Regions from separate parts of the Vibrio sp. QJM3NY_15 genome, predicted to be linked through region 1. Evidence: predicted binding sites of a transcription regulator. Region 1 holds the regulator's gene; each other region holds the start of a gene.
What was found. The regulator CRP, encoded in region 1, controls carbon source genes, mostly activating them, when cyclic AMP is high. The targets are predictions, from matches to a motif close to TGTGANNNNNNTCACA.
Positions count from the first base shown of each region.

Region 2: AC3CKG_RS21010 (glycogen/starch/alpha-glucan phosphorylase) is a predicted target of CRP. The motif match lies at 2,102-2,117, and genes of this name have one in related genera.
Region 3: pyrG (CTP synthase) is a predicted target of CRP. The motif match lies at 2,145-2,160, and genes of this name have one in related genera.

Region 1 covers NZ_CM173517.1:3,308,648-3,312,941, forward strand. The annotation lists gene AC3CKG_RS14935 (hydrolase) at 1-743, shown strand, start outside; gene AC3CKG_RS14940 (YheU family protein) at 853-1,065, shown strand; gene AC3CKG_RS14945 (phosphoribulokinase) at 1,143-2,012, shown strand; gene crp (cAMP-activated global transcriptional regulator CRP) at 2,254-2,886, shown strand; gene AC3CKG_RS14955 (2-oxoadipate dioxygenase/decarboxylase family protein) at 3,105-3,896, opposite strand; gene astD (succinylglutamate-semialdehyde dehydrogenase) at 4,155-4,294, opposite strand, start outside.
Region 2 covers NZ_CM173518.1:1,032,513-1,036,806, reverse strand. The annotation lists gene AC3CKG_RS21010 (glycogen/starch/alpha-glucan phosphorylase) at 1-1,922, opposite strand, end outside; gene malT (HTH-type transcriptional regulator MalT) at 2,490-4,294, shown strand, end outside.
Region 3 covers NZ_CM173517.1:3,123,885-3,128,178, reverse strand. The annotation lists gene relA (GTP diphosphokinase) at 1-1,034, shown strand, start outside; gene mazG (nucleoside triphosphate pyrophosphohydrolase) at 1,297-2,112, shown strand; gene pyrG (CTP synthase) at 2,245-3,885, shown strand; gene eno (phosphopyruvate hydratase) at 3,967-4,294, shown strand, end outside.

The DNA of each region.
Region 1 (4,294 bases):
ATGGATTGATGAACGCGTTTGCTAAGGATGGTTGGTTGTCCGTGATGATGCACTTCAGAGGTTGCAGCGGAAAGCCGAATCGCTTAGCTCGTGCTTACCACTCTGGAGAGGTCGAAGATGCTCGCTTCTTTTTAAGGCATCTGCATTCAAGGTTTCCCAATAACCCTAAGGTTGCAGTTGGGATATCGCTAGGCGGCAACATGTTGGCTAATTATCTCGCCGACTACGCAGATGATCCGTTAATCTCAGCGGCGACGATTGTTTCAGCCCCCTTTGACCTTGCTTGTTGTTCAAGTCGTATTGAACAAGGCTTCTCCAAACTCTATAAAAAGTACCTGCTCAATTCTTTGAAATCGAATGCATTGAAGAAACATAAACTGCTGCAAGAGAAGATTGGCATCTCAGCGGAAAGCATTAAGAAGATCGATAAGCTGTATGAGTTTGATGAGCGAATTACTGCGCCTTTGCACGGCTTCAAGAATGCACAAGATTACTATGCTCAATGCTCTGCCTTACCGAAGTTGAATCGGATTAAGCTACCCACACAGATCATTCATGCGAAAGATGACCCTTTCATGACCGATGATGTGATTCCAAAATTCGTTCTACCTGACAACATCGACTATCGTCTGTTTCAAAAAGGCGGCCATGTGGGGTTCATTACTGGTAGTACGCTCAAACCAAGGTTTTGGTTAGAAGAAGCATTACCCGCTTACTATGAAAGTATTCAAGATTCGGCATAATGGCCGAGCCTTTTAAGGGCTGAGTGATAGGCGTCGCTAGACACACTAATCAACACATCAATAAACCTATTTATGAACATATCCATGAACATAAAAGAGAGAAGTATTTATGATCATCCCATGGCAAGACATCGCACCAGAAACGCTAGAAAACCTCATTAAAGAATTCGTGCTACGTGAAGGCACAGACTACGGTGACGTAGAGGTTTCACTGCAAAACAAGATTGACCAAGTGAAACATCAATTAGCCTCAAAGGAAGTCAGTATCGTGTTTTCTGAGCTGCATGAAACCGTTGATATTCAAGTCACAAAACGCTTCTAAGCTGCGCTCATAAAGGAGCCGTGTTATAGTGGTAAACGATTGCTAACAAGTAAGTTACTCAAAAGACAAGGGTTGTCATGTCCGCTAAACATCCAATTATTGCGGTGACGGGTTCATCTGGAGCCGGCACCACCACTACCTCAGAAGCCTTCCGTAAAATGTTCAATATGATGGACGTGAAGGCAGCTTGGGTTGAAGGGGATAGTTTCCATCGCTTCACTCGACCAGAGATGGATGTCGAGATCCGTAAGGCGCGCGAGCAAGGTAAGCACATCAGCTACTTTGGTCCACAAGCTAACGATTTTGGCGCATTAGAAGAGTTCTTCCGCCAATACGGAAATGAAGGCACGGGTAAAGTCCGTAGCTATCTACATACCTTCGATGAAGCCGTTCCTTACAACCAAATGCCCGGCACCTTTACGCCATGGCAAGAGATCCCTGAAAACTCGGATGTGATGTTCTACGAAGGCCTTCATGGTGGCGTAGTCGATGGCGACATTAACGTCTCGCAACATGTCGATCTGCTTATCGGCATGGTACCGATCGTAAACTTGGAGTGGATCCAGAAATTCGTTCGTGACACACGCGATCGTGGGCACTCTCGCGAAGCGGTGATGGATTCTATTGTTCGCTCAATGGATGATTACCTTAACTACATTACCCCGCAGTTTTCGCGTACTCATATCAACTTTCAGCGTGTACCTACCGTAGATACATCGAATCCACTGAACGCCAAAGGGATTCCAAGTTTAGACGAAAGCTTCGTAGTTATACGTTTGCGCGGCATCAAAAACGTCGATTTTCCTTACCTTTTGGCTATGATTGATGGCTCATTTATGTCACGTCATAACACGCTTGTGGTGCCAGGAGGCAAGATGAGTTTTGCTATGGAGCTCATTGTAAGGCCAATTCTACAACAACTAATCGAAACCGGAAAAATAGGTTAACAAAACGACATTCTGGTTGATTACTTTTCATACCGTGATCATGTGCACAATTTTGCGTAAAAAATCGTAGCTTGGTCACGATTAAAATCAAGAAATAGTACCTGAAAAAGGATACTATTCTTAAACGAAACACAAGATAGCTTGCAGCACTCAACGAGTGCTCTTATCCTAACTGAGTCAATTCAGGCTTAGCTAAAATACGGAAAGCGGCAAGCATACCCTGCAGAGGAAGTGAGATATTATGGTTCTAGGTAAACCTCAAACCGATCCAACATTAGAGTGGTTCCTTTCACACTGTCATATTCATAAGTACCCTTCAAAAAGTACTTTGATTCATGCTGGTGAAAAGGCAGAAACCTTGTACTACATCGTTAAAGGTTCTGTGGCTGTTCTTATCAAAGACGAAGAAGGTAAGGAAATGATTCTTTCTTACCTAAACCAAGGCGACTTCATCGGTGAACTTGGACTTTTCGAAGAAGACCAAGAGCGTACTGCGTGGGTTCGTGCTAAATCTCCTTGTGAAGTAGCTGAAATTTCTTTCAAGAAATTCCGTCAACTTATCCAAGTGAACCCAGATATCCTGATGCGCCTTTCAGCGCAAATGGCAAACCGTCTACAAGTAACTAGCCAAAAGGTTGGTGACTTAGCGTTCCTTGACGTAACAGGTCGTATCGCTCAAACGCTACTAAACCTAGCGAAACAGCCAGATGCAATGACTCACCCTGATGGCATGCAAATCAAGATCACTCGTCAAGAGATTGGCCAGATCGTTGGTTGTTCTCGTGAGACCGTAGGTCGTATCTTGAAGATGCTTGAAGAGCAGAACCTAATTTCTGCACACGGTAAGACTATCGTGGTATACGGCACTCGTTAATCTCGATTAACTGAGCCAAAAATTTGAAAGCCACCAAATGCAAATTTGGTGGCTTTTTTGTTTTCTAGAGATCTAGAGAGCAGATGCGAGATGCGAGATGCGAGATGCGAGATGCGAGATGCGAGATGCGAATAGAGCACCTACCGCGTCCCAGCGCAAACACTCTCGATGCGAAGCGCACCCGCACCTCGAGGGCAAAGCCCGTGCTCGTATCTTCTTTAACCGTTGGTGCTTTCAAAGATTTTGTCAGCAGATGCCGCGACAAATCCGGTATAAAGATCACCATTGGCCATCGCATAACGCTTAGCGAACTCATAGAAGCCCCCAGGAATCATCTCATTGCCTTCAACAAATGAAACTGGGACTTTATCTGCCATTGTTGATGATTGCTCTAATAAGACCTCTGGAGAGCCTTTCACCTCGCCGCCAGATGCATTGATAGTGAATCCTGATTCGCTCAGGTAATCATTTACTGCCTGAACTTCATCAAAAGCGTCAAGTTGATTAACGCTCACCGTAAAGTGGTTTGCACCGTAACCATGAGCTGCGAGCCAAGAAGCGTATTCACTCTCTTTTGCTAGCACTTGGAAATCTGCGAAGCTCAAATCCCAAAGACGACCACCAAACAAGAATTCATGACCTTGAAGCTTACTTGCGTCAACTTGCTCAACCAACTTAGCAACGATCTGTTGTAAGCCACTTGAACACTCTTCTACCTTCAACTCACTAATGAACACTTTTGGTTGGTTTGGATCTGGGTGCTCGTAGTGCTTAGCCACTAGCTTCTTGCTCTCAAATAAGTAATCACCACACGCCTTGTAACCTAACTCAAGGAAAGGTTTAGCCAATGTTTCAATACCTAGCGGTGCAACATTGAAAGTACGCAGTGCAATGTGATCATTAATCAGAGCTTCGTCTTCTTTCAGCAAGTGATGCACTTTCTCAGCCGATGGACAAAGCCTGTGAATGTAATCGTCCCATAGTGATTTAAAGAGTAGATCGGGCGTCATGGTGACTCCTTGTCAGAGGTTCTAGCAAGCTAGTAATTTGGATTAGAAAGGGAGAGGCTGGACATAGAGTCAGCAGCCATCAGCCTGTGACATACTTGTTCTATTATTATCTACCGTCCAATCGAGGTGTCGGACGTGGGTGAAAAGAGGAAGCGATAACACCGCTTCCTTATTACACAATCAATCAATGAATCTGTTATTCATGAACTTAGAGCTCATAAGCTTATGATTCATCAAGTTATAGCTTAAAAGCCAAAACTACAGCTCAATACCTGGGCTAAACGTAGCTGGCAGTTGAGTTTCACCACCTTCCATTGACGCCATTGGGTAAGCACAGTAGTCCGCCGCGTAGTAAGCACTTGGGCGTAGGTTGCCTGAAGCACCCGGGCCACCAAATG
Region 2 (4,294 bases), on a different replicon from region 1:
ATGATGATTTCAGCCATGCTTACACGGTAGTCAGGGATGAATACCACTTTCAGCTTGTTACCGATGCGAGGGTCGTTGTTGATCTTCTCTGCAATCTTGTTAACCGCGAAGATGATTTCTTTTGCTAGGTGGTAACCCGGTGCTGCTTTCGCTGCGAAGAAACATACGCGTGGCTCACACTCGAAACCAGGTTCATTAAGAATACGGTGGTACAGAGATAGAATGTGTAGCAAATCTAGGTGTTGACGCTTGTATTCGTGTAGACGCTTGATTTGCACGTCGAAGATAGCGTTCGTATCTAGCTCGATACCCATGTTCTCTTGAACCCAATCAGCAAGGCGCTGTTTGTTTTCTTTCTTAACAGCCATGAATTCTTTTTGGAATTTCGCGTCTGTTGCAAACTTAGCGATGCCTTCAAGCTGCTCAAGTTTTGCTGGCCACTCAGTACCGATCTTGCCAGTGATTAGCGTAGATAGACCTGGGTTACAGAACTTCAACCAACGACGTGGCGTGATGCCGTTCGTTACGTTAGTCAATTTGCCTGGGAAGATTTCGTTGAACTCAGGGAACAAGTCTTTCTTAACCAGTTGAGAGTGAAGTGCAGCTACACCGTTTACTTTGTAAGAACCAATCACACATAGGTTTGCCATGCGAACCATACGGTGGAAACCTTCTTGGATGATAGAAAGCTTAGCTTGCTTCTCACCGTCACCAGGCCACATCTTGCGAACTTCTTGCATGAAGCGGTGGTTGATTTCAAAAATGATTTCCATGTGACGTGGAAGAAGACGGTTGATCAAAGATTCAGACCAAGTCTCTAGTGCTTCAGGAAGTAGCGTGTGGTTCGTGTATGCGAACGTATGAGCACTGATTTCCCATGCTTGATCCCAAGATAGACCTTTCTCGTCGATTAAGATGCGCATTAGCTCAGGAATCGCAATCGTTGGGTGCGTATCGTTAAGCTGAATCGTTTCTTGTTTAGGCAGATCTTCTAGAGAGAAACCTGCTGCCTCGTGACGACGTAGAATATCGCGAACAGACGCTGCTGAGTGGAAGTACTGCTGCATTAGGCGCAGTGTCTTACCTTTCTCGTGGTTGTCATTCGGGTAAAGTACTTTAGTGATGTTACCTGCATCGATTAGCGAGTGTTGCGCTTCAAAGTAATCACCGTTGTTGAAGCTTGCTAGTGAGAATGGTGCAATTGCCTGACATTCCCAAAGACGCAGCGGATAAACCGTGTTTGACTCGTAACCTACGATTGGTAGATCCCAAGGCATTGCTTTTACTTCCATACCTGGAACCCAAGTACGAACTTCTTTACCGTCGATGTATTCAACTTCTACATGACCGTAAAAACCAATGTGTTGTGCTAGTTCTGGACGAGCAACTTCCCATGGGTAACCCTCAACACCGCGCCACGCGTCTGGTGCTTCTTGTTGGCGACCGTCTTGGAAAGACTGTTTGAATAGACCGTATTCGTAGTGAAGACCGTAACCTACTGTTGGGTATTCTTGAGCGGCACAAGAATCCATGAAACAAGCAGCAAGACGACCAAGACCACCATTACCTAGTGATGGGTCGCGTTCTTCTTCTAGAAGGTCTGTTAGGTTTTGACCTAGCTCTTCCATTGCATGAGTGATCTCTTCGTATAGACCCATGCTGATTAGGTTGTTACCTGTAAGACGACCAATCAAAAACTCTAATGAAAGGTAGTTAACGCTTTTCGCGTTTTTAATTTTTTCATCGTTTTCAGTTTCTAGCAGGTCGAATGTTGTGAGTTCTGCTAATGCGCGACCCATTGCTAGGTACCATGCGCGGCTATCCGCGTTTTCAATCGTTGTTGCGTAGGTTGCAGATAAATGCTTCTTAACGCTTTCTTGGAACGACACTTTATCGAAAGTTTTTTGCTGAGTTGGTTTCATTTCAGAAATCTCGCTTTTAATAGTTCTAATTCATCTGTGACATATCGTGCATGGTCACCATTAACTAAACATCCTCCCGCCCGTACGACTAACTAGGAGTAGATGAGAGGGCGTAGGGGGCGTACCGACATAGGGTTAGTGATCTGACTCTCATGTTCTGAATGAGAACAAAAACTTGGAGTGACTGGGATCACAAGCTCCCGTTCGATAACTTAACTTCAAATGATGTGACTTTTATTTAACCCATTTGAAGTCATTGCCAAATCTGAGTTTCAGATCACGAAAATATTTTCTGCCTCTCATCTTTTGCAGAGAAACATGTGTAGGTAAGGACAAAGTCACATTCACAAACCACCCCGCAAGGTGAGCAAAGTCACAAATAAAGGGCGTAGAACACTAAAAACATGCAGGAGTGCAAGGTTTCTGAGGAGGATCATAGTCGGTAACGTTTTGCTTCACGTAATATGAGTAAAGACTTAAGTAATCAGGCTAATATCATAGGACTGTACTCAACGATAGATTGAGATATTCCAGAACATAGCCACGGAATAGGTGTAAAACTTCGACATGTGGATCCCTTCGAAACTGACTCGTCCCGGCCGCTTACACAATGCAATCCTGCGACCTAGAGTTCTCGATCTGCTTCAGAATGCAGATTGCTACAAGCTCGTACTGTTCCGCTCTCCTGCGGGTTATGGCAAGACCACTATGGCTGCGCAATGGCTGGTAGATAAACCCAATGTGGGTTGGTACAGCATTGACGATAGTGACAATGATGCCTTTCGCTATATCAACTACTTACTTCAATCACTTAACAAAGCGACTCAAAATGCCTGTCCTAATGCCCAAAAACTGGCAGAAAAGCGACAGTTTTCATCACTGCATTCTTTGTTAAGCGAAGTGTTCGCCGAAATGTCTGAATTCCACCAGGAATGTTTCCTTGTGCTGGATGACTACCACTTAGTTAATAACGATGACATTCACGAGGCGATGCGCTTTTTCCTCAAGCACATGCCCGACAATCTAACGCTTGTTGTGACTAGCCGTGGGACACCACCACTTGGTACCGCAAACCTTCGCGTTCGTGATTTGATGATTGAAATTGGCAACGACTCTCTGGCTTTTGATACTGAAGAGACGACGCGTTTCTTCAATCAACGTGTCGCTGATGGCGTAGATGACACCACCGCTGGCAGTATCTGTACTTATGTTGAGGGGTGGCCTTCGGCGTTACAACTTATTGCCCTTCAAGCTCAACATCAAAAACGCACGCTGGCGCAATCGGCAGAATCTTTCTCTCACTTTAACCATGCCCACCTTTGGGATTACTTGGTTGAAGAAGTATTCGACCTACTGGATAAAGAAACCCGACAATTCTTGATGCAGTGTTCAGTGCTTGACCATTTCAATGACGAATTAGTCTGCGCGCTTACACAGCGTGAAGACGCGCTCGGTATGATCGAATCACTCAACCGATTTGGTCTATTTATCTACCCTCTTGAAGGCGAGAAGAACTGGTACCGATTCCACAATCTGTTCGGTGAATTCCTTGCCCACGAGCGCCAAGCTCGAATTCCACAACAAGAAGCCGAGTTGCACAGAAGTGCCGCTAAAGCGTGGATCAAACAGAAAACGCCTCACCAAGCACTGCGACATGCACAACGTGCAGAAGATCCAGAGCTGATCATTCAAATTCTGACGGAACACGGTTGGCCGATGTTCAACCAGGGTGAGTTATCTTCGTTAGAGATGGCGATCAAACAGCTAACCACGGATCAGCTATACAGTGAGCCGAAGCTATCTATGCTACGCGCTTGGCTGGCACAAAGTCAGCATCGCTATGATCAAGTGGGCACTCTTTTAGAAGAAGCGGAAACTCAGTATCAAGCTCGAAACATCGAACTGGATACTCAGCAGCAAGGTCAATACAACGCCCTGCGTGCGCAAGTTGCTATTAACAGCAATGAGCCTGAAAAAGCATTGGAATTAGCCGAGCTTTCACTAAGCCAGTTGAACACGACCGTTTATCGTAGCCGTATTGTTGCGACCTCTGTTGTTGGTGAAGTGAACCACGTAATGGGTAACCTGAGCCGTGCTCTGCCGATGATGCAACAAACGGAAAAACTGGCTCGCCAGTATCAGGTTTACCATCAAGCACTGTGGGCAATTCTGCAACAAAGCGAAATCCTGATTGCCCAAGGCTATGTTCAAGCGGCCTTTGAGCTACAAGACAGCGCGTTCAAATTGATTGAAGAACACCAGCTGCAATACGTGCCCCTGCATGAGTTCTTACTGCGTGTTCGAGCTCAAATTTTCTGGTGTTGGAACCGATTAGATGAAGCAGAAGAGTGTTGTTATAAGGGCTTAGACAT
Region 3 (4,294 bases), 180 kb from region 1:
AAGTCTTTGATGATCGTGTCTATGCCTTTACACCTCGCGGTGATGTGGTCGATTTACCAATGGGTGCAACACCGTTGGACTTTGCTTACCACATCCACTCGATGGTTGGACACCGTTGTATCGGTGCCAAAGTCGCAGGTCGAATCGTTCCGTTTACTCATAAATTGGCGATGGGTGATCAAGTTGAGATCATCACTCAAAAAGAACCGAATCCATCACGCGATTGGTTGAATCCGACGACAGGCTTTGTTCATTCAAGTCGAGCTCGAGCAAAAATTAACGCTTGGTTCCGCGCTCAGAGTCGTGAGAAAAACCTCGAAGCTGGACGAGATATCTTAGAAGTCGAGCTAGGCAGAGTCGGCGCCACACTGAAAGATGCTGAGCAATACGCGCTGAAACGATTCAACGTCAACACTCCAGATGAATTGTATGCGGGTATTGGTAGTGGCGATTTGCGTATCAACCAAGTCGTTAATCACATCAATGCTTTGGTCAATAAACCAACGGCGGAAGAAGAAGATAAGAAAGCGCTAGAGAAGCTGCTTGAGTCTGACAATAAGCCAGCGCATCAGAGTCGTCCGAAAAAGGATGCTGTCGTTGTTGAAGGTGTCGATAACTTAATGACCCACTTGGCTCGTTGTTGTCAGCCTATCCCGGGCGATGTGATCAAAGGTTACATTACTCAAGGGCGTGGTATCTCAGTACACCGCAGCGATTGTGAACAGTTAAGTGAACTTAACCTGCATGCTCCCGAACGTATCATCGATACTGTCTGGGGCGATGGTTTTGTAGGCTCGTATATTTTAACACTGCGTGTAGAGGCGCTAGAACGTACCGGCTTGTTGAAAGACATCACATCCCTGTTCTTAAACGAAAAAGTCAGTGTGACGACAATGAAGAGCCGTATTGACTATAAACGTCAGCTATCGGTGATGGATTTCGATTTGGAAGTGACCAACATTGAAATTCTGAGTCGAGTGACCAGCCGAGTAGAACAAATCAAAGATGTCATGTCGGTTAAACGCCTAGGCTAACTTTCACGTTGCATTAGTCACTTTTACTGCGTTAACTGCGCTTTCTTGTTCCATCACATAGGCGAGCTATGCTCAGGAATCACGAAAGCTTGTTGCCTTGTTAAAGTAACAACTGCTTAGTGAAAGATGCGCAATTTAGAGAATTAGACAGTATCAACAAAGGTGAGTGGTTTTGGCTACTCACCTTTTTTAGTTCTAGTACCTTTTAGTTTTAGTGAAGCTTTAAATTTAAAAATCAAAGACAGTGAATAGGAAGAAAACGATGAATCACCCGATTGAACAACTTGAACAGATTATGACTAAGCTGCGCGATCCAGAAGGTGGCTGTCCTTGGGATTTGAAACAAAATTTTGAAACAATTGTGCCGCATACTATCGAAGAGACCTACGAGGTGGTGGACGCGATTCACAACAAAGATTGGCCGAATCTACAAGAAGAGTTGGGCGACCTGTTGTTTCAGGTGATCTTCTACAGTCAATTAGCAAAAGAGCAGGGCTTGTTTGAGTTCTCTGATGTGGTCGACGGTATCAATGAGAAGCTGACGCGCCGTCATCCACACGTATTTTCTGATACAGAGTTTGCTAGTGATGAAGAAATTAACGCCAACTGGGAAGCTGAAAAAGCCAAAGAGAAAGCACAGGCAGGCAAAACTCAAGAAAGTATTCTAGACTCAATACCAAACTCTCTACCTGCACTTTCGCGTGCTACAAAAATTCAAAAGCAAGTCGCGAAATTTGGCTTTGATTGGGACTCTATTGGCCCAGTCGCCGACAAGGTTTTAGAAGAAGTTGATGAGGTGCTAGAAGAAGCGCTTCAAGTAACGCCAAATGAAGATTTAGTTGAAGAAGAACTGGGTGATTTGTTGTTTGCTACCGTCAATTTAGTGCGACATTTGGGTAAAAATCCAGAAACGGCTCTCAATAAAGCCAATCTGAAATTCTCACGCCGCTTTAAAGGTGTGGAACAAAAAGTTCATCAGCAAGATAAAATTTTGACCGACTTTTCTCTACAACAGCTTGATTCCATGTGGGATGAAGTCAAAGTGGCGGAGAAAAGATCATCAAAGCTTTTATCATGAATTGATTTGAAGCAAAAAATAAAAAATTGCAGTGTGATAGATTTCACGTTGTGGCGATAAGGGGCTTCTGGTATATTTTCATCCCGTCCAGAAGTAATCCATTTCCCTCATTCAACCAATTTCAGGTTAAACATGACGACAAATTACATTTTTGTTACTGGCGGGGTTGTATCCTCTCTAGGTAAAGGTATTGCAGCAGCATCTCTTGCGGCTATTTTAGAAGCTCGTGGTCTTAAAGTGACTATGATGAAGCTTGACCCTTACATCAACGTTGATCCAGGCACTATGAGCCCAACTCAACACGGTGAAGTGTTCGTTACGGAAGATGGCGCTGAAACAGACCTTGACCTTGGTCACTATGAGCGATTCATTCGCACCAAGATGACTAAGCGTAACAACTTCACAGCAGGTCGTGTTTATGCTGACGTTCTACGTAATGAACGTCGTGGTGACTACCTAGGTGCAACAATCCAGGTTATCCCTCACATCACTAACTCTATCAAAGAACGCGTAATCTCTGGTGCTAAAGGCCACGATATCGCGCTTGTTGAAGTTGGTGGTACTGTAGGTGATATTGAATCTCTACCATTCATGGAAGCGATTCGTCAGTTAGCAGTAGAACTAGGCCGTGAACGCGCAATGTTCATGCACCTTACTCTAGTGCCATACCTAGCAGCAGCGGGTGAAGTGAAAACTAAGCCAACGCAACACTCTGTAAAAGAGCTACTGTCTATTGGTATTCAACCTGACATCCTAGTTTGTCGTTCAGATCGTGTTATCCCAGCAAACGAACGTAAGAAAATTGCTCTTTTCTGTAATGTACAAGAAAAAGCAGTTATCTCTATGAAAGACGTAGATTCAATCTACAAGATCCCACAGTTAATCCGTGCACAAGGCATTGATGATCTTGTATGTACGCGTTTTGGTATCAATGCACCAGAAGCTGATCTGTCTGAGTGGGAACAAGTAATTTACGAAGAAGCTAACCCTACGGGTGAAGTGACGATTGGTATGGTTGGTAAGTACATTGAACTGCCTGACGCATACAAATCAGTAAATGAAGCGCTGAAACACGCAGGCTTGAAAAACCGCCTAAGTGTCACAATTAAATATGTAGATTCACAAGATGTTGAATCTAAAGGCACAGAAATTCTACAAGGCCTAGATGCAATCCTAGTTCCTGGTGGCTTTGGCGACCGTGGTGTTGAAGGTAAGATCCTTGCTGCACAATACGCTCGTGAAAACAAAGTACCTTACTTAGGTATCTGTCTAGGTATGCAAGTTGCTCTTATTGAGTACGCTCGTAACGTTGCGAAGATGGAAGGTGCACACTCTTCTGAATTCTGCAAAGAAACTAAATACCCTGTTGTTGGCCTAATCACTGAGTGGATTGACGGCGAAGGTAAAGTTGAAGAGCGTACTGAGAAATCAGACCTAGGCGGCACAATGCGTCTTGGTTCACAGCTTTGTCACCTAGCGAAAGGGACGAAAGCTTACGAATTATACGGTAGCGCGACGATCCATGAACGTCACCGTCACCGTTACGAAGTGAACAACAATCTTCGTCCACAAATCGAAAAAGCGGGCCTAAAAGTATCGGGTCTGTCTGCGGACAAGAAACTGGTTGAAGTTATTGAGAACCCGAACCACCCATGGTTTGTTGCTGCTCAGTTCCACCCAGAGTTCACTTCAACACCTCGCGATGGTCACCCATTGTTTGCAGGTTTCGTTAAAGCGGCTGGCGAATTCCAGCGCGGCGAATTAGAAAAGTAAAAAGGAATCCAGGTAGCTGCGTAAGTTGTGCTGCTACCTTTAAATTTGACATTTATATATTCAACGAGAAGGAAACATTCAATGTCTAAGATCGTTAAAGTTCTAGGTCGTGAAATCATCGATTCACGTGGTAACCCAACTGTAGAAGCTGAAGTACACCTAGAAGGCGGTTTCGTAGGTATGGCTGCTGCTCCATCTGGCGCATCTACTGGTTCTCGCGAAGCTCTTGAGCTACGTGACGGCGACAAATCACGTTTCCTAGGTAAAGGTGTTCTTAAAGCAATTGAAGCTGTAAACGGCCCAATCGCTGACGCTCTAGTTGGTAAAGACGCTAAAGCACAAGCTGACGTTGACCAAGTTATGCTTGATCTAGACGGTACTGAGAACAAGTCTAAGTTTGGCGCTAACG